DNA from 3 places in the Arthrobacter sp. Ha26 genome. Region 3 is predicted to be linked to each of the others. Evidence: riboswitches for the same ligand, from Rfam matches in the RefSeq annotation. Region 3 holds a riboswitch; each other region holds the start of a gene.
What was found. Region 3 has a riboswitch for S-adenosylmethionine ahead of AC5RVY_RS05150 (DUF1737 domain-containing protein). Riboswitches for the same ligand answer to the same signal wherever they lie in the genome.
Positions count from the first base shown of each region.

Region 1: it holds a riboswitch for S-adenosylmethionine, as region 3 does, so the genes downstream of both, AC5RVY_RS11845 (bifunctional o-acetylhomoserine/o-acetylserine sulfhydrylase) here and AC5RVY_RS05150 (DUF1737 domain-containing protein) in region 3, are expected to answer to the same signal.
Region 2: it holds a riboswitch for S-adenosylmethionine, as region 3 does, so the genes downstream of both, AC5RVY_RS18770 (aminotransferase class V-fold PLP-dependent enzyme) here and AC5RVY_RS05150 (DUF1737 domain-containing protein) in region 3, are expected to answer to the same signal.

Region 1 covers NZ_JBNHGX010000004.1:251,195-255,495, reverse strand. Annotated here, with positions in the region: gene metX (homoserine O-acetyltransferase MetX) at 1-470, opposite strand, end outside; SAM riboswitch class IV at 483-598, opposite strand; gene AC5RVY_RS11845 (bifunctional o-acetylhomoserine/o-acetylserine sulfhydrylase) at 690-2,015, opposite strand; SAM riboswitch class IV at 2,060-2,175, opposite strand; gene AC5RVY_RS11840 (VOC family protein) at 2,342-2,980, shown strand; gene AC5RVY_RS11835 (HNH endonuclease signature motif containing protein) at 3,257-4,301, shown strand, end outside.
Region 2 covers NZ_JBNHGX010000011.1:20,361-24,661, reverse strand. Annotated here, with positions in the region: gene AC5RVY_RS18775 (class I SAM-dependent methyltransferase) at 1-350, opposite strand, end outside; gene AC5RVY_RS18770 (aminotransferase class V-fold PLP-dependent enzyme) at 406-1,803, opposite strand; SAM riboswitch class IV at 1,892-2,005, opposite strand; gene hisN (histidinol-phosphatase) at 2,165-2,977, opposite strand; gene rsgA (ribosome small subunit-dependent GTPase A) at 3,026-4,141, opposite strand; gene aroA (3-phosphoshikimate 1-carboxyvinyltransferase) at 4,125-4,301, opposite strand, start outside.
Region 3 covers NZ_JBNHGX010000001.1:1,076,888-1,081,188, reverse strand. Annotated here, with positions in the region: gene AC5RVY_RS05160 (O-succinylhomoserine sulfhydrylase) at 1-1,021, opposite strand, end outside; gene AC5RVY_RS05155 (rhodanese-like domain-containing protein) at 1,022-1,432, opposite strand; gene AC5RVY_RS05150 (DUF1737 domain-containing protein) at 1,429-1,707, opposite strand; SAM riboswitch class IV at 1,721-1,835, opposite strand; gene opgC (OpgC domain-containing protein) at 2,199-4,301, shown strand, end outside.

The sequences.
Region 1 (4,301 bases), on a different contig from region 3:
GCCCCGCCCATGGACCCGCCCAGCACGGCAAACCAGCTGCTGATACCCAACTGATCTGCAAGGAGGGCCTCCGCCACGGTGCTGTCGCGGAGGGTCACCAGCGGAAAACGGGAACCCCAGGGCTTGCCGTCCGGCGCGGGCGACGACGGCCCGGTGGAGCCGTAACAACCGCCCACGATGTTGATGGACACAACGAAGAATTTGTTGGTATCCACGGGTGCGCCAGGTCCTGCGAGCTGTTCCCACCAGCCCGGCTCATCCGTGTCCCCCCGGGTCACATGCGTGCTGCCCGTGAGCGCGTGCTCGATCAGGACGGCATTGCTGCCGTCCTCATTGAGTGTGCCCCAGGTTTCGTAGGCAAGGGTGATATCCGGCAGGTAGCCGCCTGCCTCGAGCTTCAGTCCCCCGATGGAGGCATAGCGGACAATTCCGTGCTCGGGAACGGTGGTACGGGTAACGGTAACCGTCATGGCAAGACCTCTTCTACGCGCTTGCCCGCCGTCGTCTGACCGGCAGGCCAGGTCTTCACCCGGGGCACCCCGCCGCGAAAGGAGGGTTGCCGGCCAGCAAGCCGGGGCTGTCACTGGCACTCATGACCTGCATCGAGTGTACGAAACAGCCCCGGCCTGCCGCCAAGAGTGTGACTGGTTATGACTTCCCCGGCTTGCCGCCTTTGGTGGGCCCGTGGATCAGGCGCCGCTTGCCTCCTTGGCCGCCCTGAAGCCGGCTTCGAGGTCGGCGAGGATGTCATCGATGTGCTCGATCCCTACCGAAAGCCGCACCAGGCCGGGGTTGACGCCGGCAATCACCTGCTGCTCCGGCGAGAGCTGGCTGTGGGTGGTCGACGCCGGATGGATCACCAGGGAACGGACGTCGCCGATGTTTGCCACGTGGGAGTGCAGCTCCAGGGCGTCCACGAAGCGCTTGCCGGCCTCCGCGCCGCCGGCAAGGGTGAACGACACAATCGCGCCCGTACCCTTGGGGCCGTATTTGCGGCCACGCTCGTACCAGGGGCTGGAGGGCAGACCCGCGTAGGCGACGGATTCGACGTCGTCCCTTGCCTCCAGCCAGCGCGCAACTTCGGTGGCATTAGCGACGTGCCGTTCCACGCGCAGGCTCAGGGTCTCCAGGCCCTGGGCGATCAGGAAGGCATTGAAGGGCGACACCGCAGAGCCCAGGTCGCGCAGCAGCTGAACGCGTGCCTTGAGGATGTACGACAGGTTTGCGCCCAACGCTCCATCGGCGCCCAGGTCCCGGGCGTAGACGAGGCCGTTATAGGTGGGGTCCGGGGTATTGAAGCCCGGGAACTTCTCCGGGTCCTTGCCGAAGTCGAATTTTCCGGAGTCGACGATCACGCCGGCTATGGCGGAACCGTGTCCGCCCAAGTACTTGGTGGCTGAGTGCACCACGATGTCCGCGCCCCACTCCAGCGGCCGGATGAGGTACGGGGTGGACAAGGTGTTGTCCACGATCAGGGGCACGCCGGCCTCATGGGCTACCTTCGACACGCCTTCGATGTCCAGGACGTCCTGCCGCGGGTTGGACACCACTTCGCCGAAGAAGAGCTTGGTGTTGGGCTGGACGGCCTCACGCCACTGGTCAAGGTTGTCCGGATCCGCCACAAAGGTCGCTGTGATGCCGAACTTCTTCAAGGTATGGGCGAAGAGGTTGTACGTGCCGCCGTAGAGGCTGGGGCTGGCCACAATGTGGTCGCCCGCCTCTGCGATGTTCAGGATGGCAAAGGTCTCGGCGGCCTGCCCGGAGCTCAGGAGCAGCGCCCCCAGGCCGCCTTCGAGGCTGGCGATACGCTGCTCTACGGCCTCCTGGGTGGGATTGCCGATCCTGGTGTAAATGGGCGCCAGCTCGGCCAGTGCGAACCGGTTGGCAGCGCTCTCAGCGGTGGGGAAGACGAAGGAAGTCGTCTGGTAAATGGGAAGGGCGCGGGCGCCGGTAGCGCTGTCCGGCTCCTGTCCTGCATGGATCTGGCGGGTTTCGAAGGACCATCCGTTGGACAATTCAAGGCTCCTTTGACATGGGCCCGGCATGCTTGAAGCAGTACGGGCCGCGCTTGCCATCCGGCCGTTGCCGGACAGCCAGGTCCTCACCCGGGGCACCCCACCGCGGTTGGAGGGTTGCCGGCCAGCGAGCCGGGGCTTGATGCTGGCGCTCATGACCTGAGCTCAGTGTAGGAACACGCAGCGTGCGCCGGACAGCATTGTGACGAACATGGTCCTGAACATCTGCGCGTGCCCTGCCACGGATTTGTGGGGGCTGACCAGCGACAATCCCAGTAAGGGTTGCCTTAGCTGAGAGCCCGATCACAAAGTGCCAAGATGTTGGCATGCGCATGGATCACGTCTCTTACGCCTGTGAACACGATGGCCTCGCGGCCACTACCGAACGTATTTCGTCTGCCCTCGGCGTTGAGGCAGTCAAGGGCGGGGTCCACCCCCGGTTCGGAACCCGGAATATGATCATCCCGCTCGCGGGCCACAAGTACCTCGAGGTCGTGGAGGTCCTGGATCACCCGGCATCGGACAAAGCCCCGTTTGGACAGGCTGTCCGCGCCCGTTCCGCGGCAGGCGGCGGCTGGATGGGCTGGTGCGTCGAAGTGGACGACCTCGCCCCCTTCGAACAACGGCTGGGACGCGCTGCTGTCAATGGCAACCGCAAGTTCCCGGACGGCCGCGAGCTCGTCTGGAAGCAGATCGGCATCCTCGGCCTGATCGCCGACCCCCAGGTTCCCTACATGCTCAAGTGGGAGGGCGACCCGTCCCTCCACCCGTCCAACGCCTACGACAGCAACGTCAAAATGAGCTGCCTCACCATCGCCGGATCGGCCGCCCGTGTCACCGAATGGCTGGGCGAGCCCGTGGAGAAGCCGCTGGAAGACGTGGCCGTTGACTGGGTGGCACCGCATGGCACGCCCGGCATCCTGTCCGTAACCTTCGAAACTGCCAATGGAGCCGTCACCATCTGACGCTCCTTCCTGTCTGGGCCGCCACGCCCGGCCTATTGCGTGGGCACCCTGTCCTCCCAAACTTCGGCCGCCATCAGCTTGTGACAACGGCGTCACCTGCCGATGGCGGCCGAATCCATTTTCGGAGCTGACTGAGGATGAAGCGTGGGCCCGGCTGCAATATTCTCCCGGGCACGTTGTCCTCGGCTTCCAAGGGAGCGCCCATAAACGTTTGAAGAAATTGTTCGGGACAAGCTCCGAGACCCTTTTGTCAGACCCCCTTGTCATGATGGGTTTATGGGGAAAGCGGCGGTAGTGAAGGCGTTTGAGGACATCAATGCCGCCCTTGCCGTGCTCAACGCGGAGGCGGAGGGCTACGGTGCGGGGCCGTTCTCAGCTGCCGATCCGTTGGCCGGGCTGGCAGATGGGTGCCTGGACATCCTCGCCGGGGCGCGGGCGGCGGAGGCCAGGATCGCGGGCTTGAAGGCGCGGGCTGCCGTGAATTATGCGGACACAGCCCAGGCAATTGCCGGGCCAGAAGCACCGGTGCAGGCGCTGGAAATGGCAGTCGCCGCGGAAATCGGCGCCCTCCTGGCCCTCGGTTCTCGGGCAGCCGGCGAGTTCCTCGCCGCGTCCAACGCCGTGTCCAAGGAGTTGCCGCTGACGTTCTCGGCGTTGCAGGCAGGGGTAATCACTTGGCCGCACGCCTTGGTCATGGCGGAGGAAACCGCAACCCTTGACCCCGCCGGCGCCGCTGCGTTGGAGGCCCACTTCCTGGACCCGGATGTGCCCCGGCCGCCTGCGGCCGCCCCAATCGGGGAGCTGCCCGCCTACCGGTTCAAGGCCAAGGCCAGGACCTGGCGGGAGCGGCACCACGCCGAGTCCATCGAGAAGCGCCACGCCAAGGGAGTGGCGGACCGGCGGGTGGAATACCGGCCGGACCAGGACGGGATGGCATGGCTGTCCGCCTGCCTGCCCGCTGACCAGGCGATGGCGGGCTGGAATCGACTCACCGCCCTCGCCCGCGGGATGCAGGGACCCGATGAGCGCCGTACGCTCACCCAGTTGAAGGCCGACAACTTCACCGATGCGATTCTTGGCAGCGGCAACCACTCCGGGTGTGCGGGTGCAGGCGGCACCGACGGAACCAATACGCTGCCCGGCAACAGCAACGGTAACAACGTCGATGCAGGAACCGGCACCACTGGCAAGGCGACCGGTCCGACATCGGGGATCCGGGCGCAGGTGCTCGTCACCGTGCCGGTGTTTTCGCTGATGGGCTTGACCGATGAGCCGGCGATGCTGGACGGGTTCGGGCCTATCCCGCCCTCGATGGCACGGG
Region 2 (4,301 bases), on a different contig from region 3:
CAGGCCTGGGCAACGCTGACGACGTCGAAGGTGGCCTCGGGCAGGCCGGTCTCCTCTGCCGTGGCCTGGACGGCCGTGGCAGCGGGGTAGTGCGCCCGCAGCTGTTCGAGCATGTCCGCGGAGGGGTCCACTGCCGTGACGGAGAGTCCCATGCCAAGCAGGAGTTCGGTGAATTTTCCGGTGCCGGCGCCGGCGTCCAAGGCATCCCGGGCTCCGGCGGGAACCAGCCACTGCGCCGATTCTTCAGGGTAGCCCGGGCGGACTTCCTGGTAGTGCCGGCCGCCGTCCTGGAAGCTCTGGCCGAGTTCCCGCCGCCGTCCGTGGTCAAGCCTGGGGCCACCCCGTACCACGTGTGGCCTCCTTCGATTGTTGCCCTTGGGTATCCTTCGAATTTACCGCAAGTGCCTAATCGTCAATGCAGGGAGCAGCCCCGGCGGTTCCCGGGGTGTTGGGAGCCCAATGCGGGTAGGTCCGAGTGTCGTTTGCAGGAACCCAGCGCCCGGCGTCCACCACGTAGTCCCAGCCCAGCCCGTTGTTGCGCAGCGCCGTGATGCCGGCAAGGAGACGCTCTGCGTCCTCCAGGCGGGAGCCGACGCCGAAGCTGGCGCGCAGCGATCCGGACGGCAAACCCAGGCGCTTTAACAGCGGGTGGGCGCAGAAGCGGCCGTCGCGCAGCCCAACGCCGTGTTCGGCGGACAAATAGGCTGCCACCAGCCCGGCGTCGTAGCCTTCCACCGAGAAGTTGACCACGCCGATAGTGTCTGTATCCGGGTTGGTGTCCTTGAAGATCTGGTGCACCGTGACGCCGTCGATCTGCTGCAGGCCTTCCACCAGGAAGGAACGGATGGCCGATTCGTGGGCGTGCCACTGCTCCTGGTCCAGCCCGGCGATCACCTGCGTGGCACGGGCCAGCGTCGCCGCGCCCAGCACGTTGGGTGACCCGCCCTCATGGCGGGCCGGCCCGGTGGCCCAGCTGACGCCGTCGAGCCTTGCTTCCTTGACGGCGCCGCCGCCGGCGAGGTGCGGCGTTCCGGCATCGAGCCAGTCGGAGCGGCCCACCAGCACGCCGGCACCGAAGGGCGCGTAGAGCTTGTGGCCGGAGAAGGCGAGGTAGTCGACGTCGTCCGTGGCTATGTCGATCCGGCGGTGCGGTGCCAGCTGGGCGGCGTCAACCACAATCCGTGCGCCGTGCTCGTGGGCCAAAGCGGCCAGGGCGCGGATGGGAAGGATCTCGCCCGTGACGTTCGACGCGCCGGTGACGGCGAGCAGGCTTACGCCGCCCTGCGCCAGCTCTGCACGGACGGCGTCGATGGTGCCTTTGATGGTGTCCGCAGCAACGATGCTGCGGTGCGGGACACCCTGCCAAGGCAGCAGGTTGGCGTGGTGCTCGATGTCCAGGTAGAGGACATCCCCGTCCGGCCGGCCCTCCGTGACGGGCAGGCAGCCGGCCAGCAGGTTGAGCGAGTCGGTGGTGTTCCGCGTGAAGATCACGGAGTCGTCCCGGCGTCCGCCCACAAACTCCCGGACGATATTCCGCGCGTTTTCGTAGACGGAGGTGCTGATCTGGGACGCGTAACCGGCGCCGCGGTGGACGCTGGCGTAAAACGGCAGGATCTCGTTCAGGTATGCCGAGACCACCGACAGGGCCGGAGCGGAGGCGCCATAGTCGAGGTTGGCGTAGCGGATGTGGCCGCCCTGGATCAGCGGCGCCTGGATCTCAGCGCCGGTGACGGCGGACAGCGGACGGCCGGCGGCGGCACGGCGGGCATCAAAGATGGTCCCGGGCCGGGCTGCTTCAGGCACGGGAGTGCCGGGCGCGGTAGTGGCGTTGGGGGAGACGGTGGCAGTCGTCACGAAAGACCTCACTTTGGAAAGGACTCCCGCTACCGGGAATCCGCGCTTGCCGTATCCCTTCCGGACCGGCCTGGTCGTCACCCGGGGCACCCCACCGCGGTTGGAGGGTTGCCGGCCAGCAAACCGGGGTTTCGCGCTGGCACTCGTGACCTGCTTAAGAGCGTAGGACATGGGGCAGGAAGGTTTGAAGCCGGCAGGAATGTTAAGCGGATTGTTACGGGCGGGTGAAAAGCGGGCCTTTTTCCCGAAGAACCGACGGCGGGCGCCTCCTTGAGGAGCCGCCCGCCGCTGATTCTTCGGTGCTGTTGCTTCAGAGGAGGTCGTCCAGGTCCGGGTTCAACCGGCGGAGTACCTCGGAGTGCAGGATGGAGTTAGTGGCCAGCGCGTTACCGCCGAAGGGTCCGTCTTCCCCTTCCAGGGAGGTGAAGCGTCCGCCGGCTTCCACCACGATGGGCACCAGTGCGGCCATGTCGTAAAGGTTCAGCTCAGGTTCGCACGCGATGTCCACTGAGCCCTCTGCCACCATGCAGTAGGACCAGAAATCGCCGTAGGCCCGGGTCCGCCACACATCCTCGGTGAGCCCCAGGAAGTTGTCAAGGTTGCCGCGCTCTTTCCAGCCGCTGAGGCTGGAGTAGGACAGTGAGGCGTCGGAGAGCTTGGCCACGTTGGATACCCGCAGCCGCGTGGCCGCAGCGAGGGAACGGCCCATGTAGGCGCCCATGCCCTTGGCGGCCCACCAGCGCTTGCCCAGGGCAGGGGCGCTGACCACACCCACTACCGGCTCGCCTTCATCCACGAGCGCAATCAGGGTGGCCCAGACCGGGACGCCGCGGACAAAGTTCTTGGTGCCGTCAATGGGATCGATGATCCAGCGGCGCGACCCGTGCCCGGTGCTGCCGAACTCCTCGCCGAGCACGGCGTCGCGTGGCCGGGAACGGGAAAGCTGGCCGCGGATGGCTTCTTCGGCGGCCTTGTCCGCGTCGGTGACCGGCGTCAGGTCCGGCTTGGTCTCCACCTGGAGGTCCAGGGCCTTGAAGCGGCTCATGGTCTGGTCATCCACGGAGTCGGCCAGGACATGGGCCAGGCGCAGGTCATCGTTGTAGCTTGAAGCGGGTTGGATCATGGTTCCAAACTACCGTCTGCTCGCGGTTCTGCTGGGAGATCGGCGTTGTCAGTTGACGCTGCCAAGCTCCTTGGTCTCCTGGGCCTCCATGCGGGGATCGGTGCCGAGGAGCCGGCGGAGGGATGCCAGCCGCGCTTCCCCGGTGGCTCCGGCATGGCCGCCCGCCACCCAGGCGTCCAGGCCGCAATTCACCGCAGTGGCGGTATGTTTGCAGCCCCGTTCGCAGTCCTCGATGCCCGGGAAGAGGTCCGGGAAGGAGCGCAGGATCCGGTCCGGGTCCACGTGGGCCAGGCCGAAGGAGCGGATGCCCGGGGTATCGATGATCCAGCTGCCCGGAGGTGCATCGGACAATCGAAGCGCCAGGGCGGACGATGACGTGTGGCGGCCGCGTCCGGTCACGGCGTTGACGCCGCCGGTGGCACGCTCGGCCCCTGTCAGCGCGTTCACCATGGTGGATTTCCCCACACCGGAATGCCCGAGCATCACGGTGACCTTTCCGTCCAGGTAGCCCCGCAGCTCCGCCACGGCTGTGCTGTCCAGGCGTGCCGACAGACCATCGTCTGAGCGGGCATCGATGCCTGAAGCCGCAGAATCCGCCGTCCGGCTGATGATGACAGGGAAGTCCAGGTGCTCGTAGTTGGCCAACAGTTCCGCGGGATCCTTGACGTCCGCCTTGGTGACCAGCAGGATCGGTTCGATCCGGGCGTCGTAGGCAGCCACCAGGGCGCGGTCGATGAAGCCGGTGCGCGGCTCGGGGTTCGCTGCAGCCACAACGATCACAAGCTGGTCGGCGTTGGCCACCACTGCCCGTTCCACAGGATCTGTATCGTCGGCGCTGCGCCGCAAGAGGGTTTTACGGTCCTGGATTTTCACCAGACGGGCCAGGGTGTGGGGGTCGCCGGAAACGTCACCCACGAGCGAAACAAAGTCGCCGGCCACTACCGGGTTGCGGCGCAGTTCGCGGGCGCGTGCGGCAATAACAACGCGCTCGTAGCCCGAGTCTTCACCCACCACTGCCGTGTACCGGCCACGGTCAACGGTAACGATGCGGCCCGTGACCGCGTCATCGTGGCTTGGCCGGTCCTTGGTGCGGGGCCTGGAGCCCTTTTTGCTGGGCCGGATGCGGACATCCGATTCGTCCCAGGAGTCAGTGCCGCGCGCCACCGGCTGAACCTTCCGCTCCGGCATCGGAGGGGCCAGTCTGGGCGAGCATGTCTGCCCACAGCCGGGGAAAGTCCGGCATGGTCTTGGCGGTGGTGGCGATGTCCTCCACCTGCACCCCTTCCACGGCCAGGCCAAGGATGGCTCCGGCGGTGGCCATGCG
Region 3 (4,301 bases):
CGATGATCCGCAAGGCGTCGAGCAGCGCAAACGCGGCCTCCTTGCCGGAACCGCCGCCGGAGGGGGCAAGTTCCAGCGTGAGAACAGTTCCGCCGGCACTCATCTGCTTCGCGGCCAGTTCGTACTGTGGGTGCGACTTCAGCAGAGGGTACTTCACCCAGCTCACGGCAGGCTGCTGCTCCAGCCACTCGGCGATCCGCAGGGCGGAGGCGGAGGAGTGGTTGACGCGCAGCGCCATGGTCTCCAGGCCCTTGGTGAGGACCCAGGCGTTGAACGCGGACAGCGACGGGCCGGTGTGGCGCATCAGCTGCTTTACTGGCCCCTCGATAAAGTCCTTGGTGCCCAGGATGGCGCCGCCCAGGACCCGGCCCTGGCCGTCGATGTGCTTGGTGCCGGAGTAGACAATGACGTCGGCGCCCAGTTGGCCGCAGCGCTGCAGCAGGGGAGTCGCAAAGACGTTGTCGACGACGACGGTGGCACCTGCCGCGTGCGCCAGTTCGCTGACCGCGGCAATGTCCACAATTTCCTGCATGGGGTTGGACGGCGATTCGAAGAAAACAGCGGTGGTTGGCTGGGACAGGGCATCGCGCCACTGGTCCAGGTCAGGGCCATCCACGAATACCGTCTCTACGCCCCACCGCGGCAGGATTTCGTTCAGGATCACAAAGCAGGAGCCGAACAGGGAGCGGGCGGCAACCACGCGGTCACCGGCAGCAAGCAAGGCTCCCAGAGCGGTGAAAACGGCGGACATGCCGGACGCCGTTGCAAAGCACGCCTCGGTCCCCTCGAGGAGGCGGAGCCGCTCCTGGAAGGTGGCAACGGAGGGGTTGCCGTAACGGGAATAGACGAACCGTTCGTCCTCGCCGGTGAAGGCCCGCTCGGCGGCGGCAGCGGATTCGTACACGAAGCCCGAGTTCAGGAACACGGCCTCGCTGGTTTCCTGGAAGTTGGTGCGGTCCAGCCCGCCGCGGACGGCCTGGGTATCAGGGCTCCAGCCCGCTGCGTCTTCGTTGAAGGTCACTTAGTTCTTTCCGAGGTTGGTGGGCAGGCCGCGGTTTTTCCAGCCGTTCACGGTGCGTTCGCCGTAGCGGTCCGGCTCACCTTCAAAGCCCTCCAGGACGTTATAGGAGGTGAAACCGGCCTGTGTGGCGGCGATGGCGGCAGCGATGGACCGCTGGCCGGAGCGGCACAGGAAAATCAGTTCAGTGGAGGAGTCCTCCGGCGCCTGCTGGCTCAGGTCCTTGAGGAAATCCGGGTTGGGGATGCCCCCGGGAAAGGTCCACTGGATGAACAGCGGATCGTTCTCCGTGGCCTTGGTGTCCGGGATGCCAATGTGGGCCCATTCGCCCTCCGTGCGCACGTCCACCAAGATGGCGCCCTGTTCAAGCTTTTCCCATGCTTCCTGCGGGGTGAGGTCTCCTGCGTAGCTCATGCGTGGCCCTCGCCGTCGAATTCGAGGTCCTCGGAGGCCGCTTCCAGGTTGTCCACGGCGGTGGCAACGGCGGCATCGGCGGACGCGATTGCTGCCGGCAGTATCACGGCCTGGGCCACGATGACGCTGCTGCCGTTGAACGTTGCTGCTGGGCTGCCGTGCAGCACATAGCCCTCCGCCAGGGCTGCGGAGATCCGCTCGCAAAATGCACGGTCGTCCGGGCCGCTGATGAGGCGGTAGGACAACTTTTCTTCAGGGGCAGGTGCGTCAGACACGACGGATCTCCTTCTCTCACGCTTGCAGCTCGAATCGGTCGATATGCCGAGTATTCACCTGAGGCACCCCGCCGCGGAAGGAGGGTTGCCGACCGGCCAGTCAGGGCTTGGCGCCGGTACTCATTACTCCCCAAAAACGTAACACTTGGCGCCCGGGGCCGCACCGCCGCCGTCGTCATGTTCCGTAACCGAAGCGCCCGCAAGGCGCCTGAAGCATTCGGGGGCGGTTCCTGGAAGATTTGGAGTCGTACGACGGCGGGGGCCGCCTTGGGTGCGGAAACGGGGGTGTCCCATGCGGCGGTATTCCGGCGGATAGAGTTCTATCGGGGCGTCGCCCCCTGGTCAGAGGAGAGTTTATGGGGGTCCCTATCAGCACGCCAACAGCTGCCTCGCTTCACTGCCGGGCAGGGGAGCTCCGCCCGCTTCATCCCTGGGGTCGGTACCGCTCCCGCGCATCCTTTGCCCGCACCGGTGCTGCCCTCATAGCCGCAATGATGATTACCGTCCTGGCAGTCATACTGCCCGCCGGTTCGGCGCAGGCGGCAAGGAGCTTTCCTGAGGACGGCAAGCCGCTGCTGGGGGCAGTCCTGGAATGGGGCGAGGACACCGCCGCCGGTTTCGCTGACCGGCTCGGAGCGTCCCCTGCCCTTTTTGGACATGACATTGCCATCCCTTTCCGCGGCTCGGAGGAGAATGACATCCGGGGATTCCTGGAGCAGGCATCCCGGCAGGGAGCCCACGCGATGCTCACCGTGAACCCGACGGTGCCGCTAAACCAGGTCACTGATCAAACTGCCGCCTCATTCGCCGGGGAGGTGGAGCGGCTGACGGTGAATTTCAAGGGCCAAGTACTGATCAGGTTTGCCCCCGACATGAATGCCAGTTGGGTGGAGTGGGGGCAGCAACCTGACGCCTACCGCGCCGCGTTCCAGACGGTGACTGCAGCCTTCCGGGAGGCCGGCACTGGAGGACGCACGGAGATGGTGTGGGAACCATACCTGGGCAAGGATTACCCGTTCGACCGGAACCGGAACGCACCCGCCCCCGGAAGTGACGGGTTCGCCCTGCTCGATACCAACGGTGACGGCGCCTGGAACACCTTTGATGCGGCGTATGCCCCCTACTATCCAGGGGACGACGCCGTGGATTGGGTGGGCCTGACCGCCGTCCACGACGACACAGGCGGCGGCGGCCCCGTCAACAGCGTGCCCCGGCCGAACGAACTCCAGGAGATGCTCACCGTTTCCGGCGGGGAAAACTTCTATGGGGCATATGCAGCGGGGAAGGACAAGCCGTTCCTGCTGGAGACCTCCGCGTTCTACAGCCCCGCTTCCGGAGGTGCTTCTGATGTGGACCTCAAGGTGGGCTGGTGGGACCAGGTCATTGATGATGCCACGTCTGCGGACTTCGCCAAGACGGCGGCTGTGGTCTGGGATGAGCGGACAAGCACCAGGGACACCGGTGTGGCAAGCATCGACTGGCTGCTCACCGGAAACCCTGTGGTCGCCGACGCTGCGCGGGGCCGGCTCGAGGCCTCGCCCGTTGTCACAGGTCCTGCCACCGACGTCAGCGCCGGCAGTGGGTACATGCCCGCGAATACCCTCGCGGGGGCAGCTGCCTGGACGGTGGGCGCAGCGCTGGTCATCGTCCTGATTGCGCTGTGGCAGGTACCGCGACGGGTCAACGCCGCAACAGCGTGGAGCTACGCGGATCCCTCAATGAGGGATTCCCGGGTGGATTTGCTGCGCGGGTTGGCCATCGTATTTGTGGTGGTGAACCACCTGGGGATGACCTCACTGTTCCAGCTGGTTACCCAGGAGGCGGTAGGTTTCGTCTCCGGGGCCGAGCTCTTTGTCCTCTTCTCGGGCCTGGTAGTGGGCATGGTTTACGGGCCCAAGGTCAGCGAGGACTTCGGGACCGTGGTAGACCTGACTGCACGCCGCGCGGGCAAGCTCTACGTGGTGGCGCTCGTGGTGCTCATCAGCGTCTTCCTGGTGTCCCTGCTGCCCATATTCCAGACTGATGCGCTCACCACCTTCGTCGACCAGCGAACCGGCGGCACAGGCCAGAACGGCGCCGGCCGCGCCTACGACCTCTACGCCGGGATGGACGCGCTTTTCCAGTTCCCTGTACCGCCGCAGGTCCTTCCGGCCATCCTGCTGTTGCAGTTCGGCCCGTGGCAGTTCAATGTGATGGGCCTGTACGTGGTGCTGCTGCTTGTCAGCCCGCTGATCCTGGCTGCGCTTAACCGGGGCAGGGCCATATGGGTACTCGCCGCCAGCCTGGCCGTTTACGCAACGGGCGCCGTGACGCGGTTCCGGGTCCTTCCCTCACAGTTTGAGGACGCATTCCCGCTGCTCGTGTGGCAGGTGCTGTTCGTCATCGGCATGGTGGCTGGGTTCCACCGGCAGCGCATCATTTCCTGGCTTGCGGACCACATGTGGATCGTCGCCGTCTGCACAGCGGCCGCGTTCGCCTTCGCATTCCTGTCCTGGGGCAACCCGTACCTGGCCAACGGCTTGGACCTCAGGCTCGCCATTCTTCCCGACAGCCTGTACCGGGGCATGTACGAACTCTTCTTTGGCCGCACGTAC